Regions from separate parts of the Bradyrhizobium sp. Mp27 genome, predicted to be linked through region 2. Evidence: riboswitches for the same ligand, from Rfam matches in the RefSeq annotation. Region 2 holds a riboswitch; the other holds the start of a gene.
What was found. Region 2 has a riboswitch for glycine ahead of QJT78_RS34135 (D-amino acid dehydrogenase). Riboswitches for the same ligand answer to the same signal wherever they lie in the genome.
Positions count from the first base shown of each region.

Region 1: linked by a shared signal. The riboswitch ahead of gcvT (glycine cleavage system aminomethyltransferase GcvT) and the one ahead of QJT78_RS34135 (D-amino acid dehydrogenase) in region 2 are both predicted to bind glycine.

Region 1 is NZ_JASAUS010000007.1:126,804-130,208, reverse strand. It holds gene gcvH (glycine cleavage system protein GcvH) at 125-493, opposite strand; gene gcvT (glycine cleavage system aminomethyltransferase GcvT) at 505-1,653, opposite strand; glycine riboswitch at 1,797-1,885, opposite strand; gene alaS (alanine--tRNA ligase) at 2,119-3,405, shown strand, end outside.
Region 2 is NZ_JASAUS010000096.1:4,900-8,304, forward strand. It holds gene QJT78_RS34125 (ABC transporter substrate-binding protein) at 1-17, opposite strand, end outside; partial or broken gene QJT78_RS34130 (M20/M25/M40 family metallo-hydrolase) at 285-1,413, shown strand; glycine riboswitch at 1,509-1,612, shown strand; glycine riboswitch at 1,616-1,730, shown strand; gene QJT78_RS34135 (D-amino acid dehydrogenase) at 1,798-3,099, shown strand; gene QJT78_RS34140 (ABC transporter permease) at 3,281-3,405, shown strand, end outside.

The DNA of each region.
Region 1 (3,405 bases), on a different contig from region 2:
TCGTCATCGTCCGCGAAGGCGGACGATCCAGTACGCCGCGGCTTCTCGGTTCAATCCGTGCTGCCGGTGGCTACTGGATACCCCGCCTTCGCGGGGCATGACGATCGCTTGGGTCTGCTTCATCTCACGCCGTATGTGCCTTGTAGGCGGCCTCATCCATGAGGCCGCCGAGCTCGCTCTTGTCGGCCATCCTGATCTTGAAGAACCACGCCTTGCCTTGCGCGTCCGAGTTCACCAGCGCCGGCTCGGCGGCGAGCGCGTCGTTGGTCTCGAGCACTTCGCCCGTAACAGGCGCGTAGACGTCGGAGGCGGCCTTCACCGATTCGACGACGGCGGCGGCTTCCGCCTTCTTCAGGCTGCGGCCGACCTTCGGCAACTCGACGAATACGACGTCGCCGAGCTGCGACTGCGCGTAGTCGGTGATGCCGACGGTGGCGACGTCGCCGTCGATGGCCAGCCATTCATGGTCGGAGGAGTACAGCGTCGTGGTCATCTTCTCAGTCCTCAGCGTTTGTAGGTGTTTTTCACGAAAGGCATGGCGGCGACCGTGAGCGGCAGCCGCTGGCCGCGCACTTCGGCGAAGAGCTTTGTGTCGAGCGCGCTCGATGCCGTGGGCACATAGCCCATCGCGACCGGCGCGTTCAGGCTCGGGCCGAAACCGCCCGAGGTGACCTTTCCGATCGGCTCGCCGCCCGCTTCATCCGCAAACAGCAGTGCGCCTTCGCGCACCGGCGCGCGGCCTTCCGTGCGCAGGCCGACGCGGCGGCGGCTCGCGCCGTGATCGAAATGAGCGAGGAGCTTTTCAGCGCCGGGGAAGCCACCGGCGCGGGCGCCGCCGCTGCGGCGGCTCTTCTGCACCGACCATTCCAGCGCGGCCTCAACCGGCGTGGTGGCGGTGTCGATGTCGTGGCCGTAGAGGCAGAGCCCGGCTTCCAGCCGCAGGCTGTCGCGGGCCCCCAAACCGATCGGCATCACGTCGGGATTGTCCAGCAGCGTTTTTGCGAGACGCTCGGCATCGGCCGCGGGGACCGAAATCTCGAACCCATCCTCGCCGGTGTAGCCGGAGCGCGAGACGAAGCAGTCGAGACCGGCAACCTTGTGCGGGCCGGCGTCCATGAACTTCATGGCGGGCGCCTCTGCACACAATTTCGCCAGTACCGCTTCCGCCTTCGGGCCCTGCAGCGCGATCAGGGCGCGGTCTTGAAGCGAATCGATGATGCAGTCGTCCGCGAGATGCGCGCGCAGATGCGCCTCGTCCGCTTCCTTGCAGGCGGCGTTGACCACCAGGAACAGGTGATCGCCGAAATTGGCGACCATCAGATCGTCGAGAATCCCGCTGTCCGGATTGGTGAACTGGGCGTAGCGCTGCCGTCCCGGGGCGATCGCCACGATATCCTGTGGCACCAGCCGTTCCAGCGCGCGCGCGGCGTCCTCGACCTTGCCCGACTTCGGCCGAAGCGCGAGCTGGCCCATATGGGAGACGTCGAACAGGCCGGCGGAGGAGCGGGTATGGAGGTGCTCTTTCAGGACGCCCGCGGGGTACTGAACGGGCATGTCATAGCCCGCGAACGGCACCATCTTGCCGCCGAGGGAGACATGAAGCCCGTGAAGGGGCGTACGTTTGAGGGAATCTTGGTCGTCGCGCGCAAGCATTACGGGGCCCTCGGCGGTTCCCCGGGGACGATTCCCCGGTAGCAACCAGTCGAAGCCCCATCTGTCGCTGTGCCTGAGAGTATTATCCCGTCGGCGGACGTCGTCCGGGCTATGCCCGTCGGCGCCTCTTTCCAGATGTCGTCAAAGCCACGCGGTCCTTTTGCCTGAGAGTTTCCGGGGCGGTTGCTCCTTCGGCGCCGGCACCAAAGCCGGTCTCTCCCGACGTGGCCGTACGATACAGATGGGTACAGACCACAGGCCGGCCAAGCCTGTCAACGCGCACCTGGCGGCTTTCAACGGGATTGCAAACGGGATTGCGCGCCTGCGGCAACTCACTGATCTCCTTGCACAGTTTCTGGACAGCGCAGCTGGCCTTGTCTAAAAGCGCTTTGACCCGCAGATATCAGCCCAAATGCCCGGTTTGGATGGCGTATCGCGGGGCCAAGCACACCCGATTGGATGAACATGAGCGGCGTCAACGAGATCAGGTCGACCTTTCTGAACTTCTTTGCCGAGAACGGCCACGAGATCGTGTCGTCCTCGCCATTGGTGCCGCGCAACGATCCGACGTTGATGTTCACCAATGCCGGCATGGTGCAGTTCAAGAACGTCTTCACCGGCGTCGAGAAGCGGCCCTACCAGCGCGCCACCACGTCGCAGAAATGTGTGCGCGCCGGCGGCAAGCACAACGACCTCGACAATGTCGGCTACACCGCGCGCCATCTCACCTTCTTCGAGATGCTCGGCAATTTCTCGTTCGGCGACTATTTCAAGGAGCGCGCGATCGAGCTGGCCTGGACCCTGATCACGCGGGAGTTCGGGCTCAAGAAAGACAAGCTGCTCGTCACCGTCTACCACACCGACGACGAGGCGGCCGGGCTGTGGAAGAAGATCGCGGGTTTCTCTGACGACCGCATCATCCGCATCCCGACCTCGGACAATTTCTGGGCGATGGGTGACACCGGCCCGTGCGGACCGTGCTCGGAAATCTTCATCGATCGCGGCGACCACATCTGGGGCGGACCTCCGGGCTCGCCGGAAGAGGACGGCGACCGCTTCCTCGAATTCTGGAACCTGGTGTTCATGCAGTACGAGCAGGTGACGAAGGAGGAGCGCGTGGATCTGCCGCGTCCCTCGATCGACACCGGCATGGGGCTGGAGCGCATGGCCAGCATCATGCAGGGCGTCGACAGCGTGTTCGAGACCGACCTGTTCCGCCATCTGATCGACGCGACCGCGTCCGCGCTCGGCAGCGGGCCGAACGAGCAGACCGTCGCCTCGTTCCGCGTCATCGCCGACCATCTGCGCTCCTCGGCGTTCCTCGTCTCCGACGGCGTGCTGCCCTCGAACGAGGGCCGCGGCTATGTGCTGCGCCGGATCATGCGCCGCGCGATGCGCCATGCGCAGCTCCTGGGTGCGAAAGAGCCGCTGATGCACCGCCTGGTCTGGGCGCTGGTGCGCGAGATGGGCCAGGCCTATCCCGAACTGATGCGCGCGGAAAACCTGATCGAGGAAACGCTGCGGCTGGAAGAGACCCGCTTCCGCAAGACGCTGGTGCGCGGCCTTGCCATCCTCGACGAGAAGAGCGCGTCCCTGAAGAAGGGCGACATGTTCGACGGCGACGTCGCCTTCACGCTGTACGACACCTACGGCTTCCCGCTGGACCTGACCCAGGACGCGCTGAAATCGCGCGGCATCGGCGTCGACCAGGCCTCCTTCACCGACGCGATGGAGCGCCAGAAGGCCAAGGCG
Region 2 (3,405 bases):
CGCATCAAGCTCAACATAAAAGTTTCTCCTGACGTGAAACTGTTCAAAGGCAGGTTATTGGTTGAGCATTCGGTTCGTTCTTTAGGCGAACTAACCTCATGCGATGCCTTTGTCTTTCGAGACTTGCAGACAGTGCTGAGCGCGTCAATCCGGTTTCGCTGCAGCCCCAAGCGGCGTGCTCACGGGCTCCACAAAGATCGGTTTGGCTCTACAACGCTTTCCGCCAGTCCCGTCCGCGCCAATGCAATGCGCGTTCCATCTTTCGAAGCCTGAGAGACATTAAGATGAATCCAGCCAATCTTCCCTTCGATTCCGAGGCGATGCTCGAGGGCCTGCGCACCTGGGTGGAATGCGAGAGCCCGACCTGGGACGCAGGCGCCGTGAACCGCATGCTCGATATCGCAGCGCGGGATATGGCGATCATGGGTGCGACGATCGAACGCATCGGCGGCCGGCAGGGCTTTGGCGGCGTCATCCGCGCGCGCTTCCCGCATCCGAAACAGGGCGAGCCGGGCATTCTGATCGCCGGGCACATGGATACCGTCCACCCGGTCGGCACCATCGAGAAGCTGAAATGGCGGCGCGAGGGCAACAAGTGCTACGGCCCCGGCATCTATGACATGAAGGGTGGCAACTACCTTTCGCTCGAAGCGATCCGACAGCTGGCACGTGCTTCCTTCACCACGCCGCTGCCGATCACCGTGCTGTTTACGCCCGACGAGGAAGTCGGCACGCCCTCGACGCGCGACATCATCGAGGCGGAGGCCGCGCGCAACAAATATGTGCTGGTGCCCGAACCGGGCCGCGCCGACAACGGTGTCACCACCGGACGTTACGCCATCGCGCGTTTCAATCTGGAAGCGACGGGCCGGCCGAGCCATGCCGGCGCGACATTGTCGGCCGGACGCTCGGCGATCCGCGAGATGGCGCGGCAGATCCTCGCCATCGACGCGATGACGACGGAGGATTGCACTTTCTCGGTCGGCGTCGTGCACGGCGGACAATGGGTCAATTGCGTTGCCACGACCGCCACCGGCGAGGCGCTGTCGATGGCCGCGCCAGGCCGATCTCGACCGCGGCGTCGAGCGGATGCTGGCGCTGTCGGGCACGACCAATGATGTCACGTTCAAGGTGACGCGCGGCGTCACGCGCCCCGTATGGGAGCCGGATGCCGGTACCATGGCGCTTTATGAGAAGGCGCGCGGCATCGCCAAATCGCTCGGCACTGAGCTACCGCATGCGAGCTCCGGCGGCGGCTCCGACGGCAACTTTACCGGCGCGATGGGCATCCCGACGCTCGACGGCCTCGGCGTGCGCGGCGGCAACGGCCACACGCTGGAAGAATTCATCGAGGTCGAGAGCCTGGTTGAACGCGGGCGCCTGATGGCGGGCTTGCTGGCGACGCTAGAGTAAATTGAATCAACTTCGCACTGCACAATGCGTTGGCAGTCGCGGTTGAAATTTAGCCTTGTCTAAAAATGAGGCGCATCGTACTGCTCGATTGTCCACGCGACGATGCGGGAGAGATCGCAACGAGAGTTCAGGCTTTCGTTGCGGCGCCGACGGAGCAACCGCCCCGGAAACTCTCAGGCAAAAGGACCGTATCGTCAGGACGATCTGGAGAGAGGCGGCACGGCCAATGTGGTCGTGACGTCCACCGAAGGGGATAGTCCGGAGCTGACCTCACCGAGGTCCGCACCGGATCAAGCTCTCAGGTAACCGTGACAGATGGGGCGCCGCCAACGGCCTTTGGCCGGCGGTTAGCCTATCCTAACTCACGGGAGCCCCGAACCTGCCATGACCCATATCGCCATCATCGGCGCCGGCATCACCGGCGTAACGACTGCGTATGCCCTGCTCGAACGCGGATATAAAGTGACGGTGCTCGACAAGCACCGCTACGCCGCGATGGAGACCTCCTTCGCCAATGGCGGACAGCTCTCCGCCAGCAATGCCGAAGTGTGGAACAGCACCGCAACGATCCTGAAAGGCCTGCGCTGGATGTTCCGGCGCGATGCGCCGCTGCTGATGAATCCGCGGCCGAACTGGCACAAATATTCGTGGATGAGCGAGTTCGTCGCCAATATCGGCAACTACCGCGCCAACACGGTTCAGACCACGCGGCTCGCGATCGAAGCCCGCAAGCATCTGTTCGAGATCGCGGAGCGCGAAGGCATCGACTTCGATCTCGAACGCCGCGGCATCCTGCACATCTATCACGACAAGAAGGGTTTTGAATCCGGCCTGCAGGTCAATGCGCTGCTGAAGGAAGGCGGGCTCGATCGCCGCCCGGTGACGCCGCAGGAGATCCGCGCCATCGAACCGACGCTGCGCAAGGACTATTTTGGCGGCTTCTACACGCCGTCGGATGCGACCGGCGATATCCACAAGTTCACGCGTGGACTTGCGGAAGCCTGCAAGCGGCGCGGCGCGACCTTTATCCACGAAGCCAACATCGATTCCATTGCCCAGGCAGGTGGCGGCTTCGTCATCGGCTGGGCTGATCTTTCGGCCAGTGACACTGTCGCATCCGCGCGCGGCATGCTGAAGGCGGATGGCGTCGTGATCTGCGCCGGCGTGGCCAGCCGTCACTTCGCCGCCCTGCTCGACGAACGCGTCAACGTCTATCCGGTGAAGGGCTACTCGATCACCGTTCAGCTCGACACTGCCGCAAGCCGCAATGCGACGCCGACCGTGAGCCTGCTCGACGAGGCCGCCAAGATCGTTACCAGCCGGCTCGGCGCCGATCGCTTCCGCGTCGCGGGCACCGCCGAATTCAACGACTTCAACCGCGACATCCGCGCCGACCGCGTGCAGCCGCTGGTCGACTGGGTGCGCAGCAACTTCCCCGGCGTCGAAACGTCCAAGGTCGTGCCCTGGGCCGGGCTGCGGCCGATGATGCCGAACATGATGCCCGTCGTGCGCGCAGGACGGATGCCAGGCGTGTTCTTCAACACCGGCCACGGCCATCTCGGTTGGACCTTGTCGGCCGCGACCGCGCAGATGATTGCCGGTACCATCGACGGCTGGCGCGGGCTCAACGCACCGCCGACCGCACCCTCACTCAGGGTTGAGCGCGAGTTCCGCCATGCATCCTGAGTGGCCGATATCGGAGGCTCGGCGGCCTCTTGCGACCGCCCTGCCCTTGGCACACAATTTGCCCCGAAAGGTCGGCTTCTCCGGCCGGCTTTCCAGCCCGAGTGACAGGCGTGCATGATAGACAGAACCGATTCCACGGGGGCCTTGCGGCCCCGCAAGTTCCGCAGCCGGAGATAGGTGCATGCTAGGTTATCTCATTCGCCGCGTTCTGGCCGCGGTGCCCGTGATGGGCGTCGTCGCGCTGTTCGTCTTCCTCCTGCTGCGGCTGACGCCGGGCGATCCCGCCGCCATTCTCGCCGGCGATAA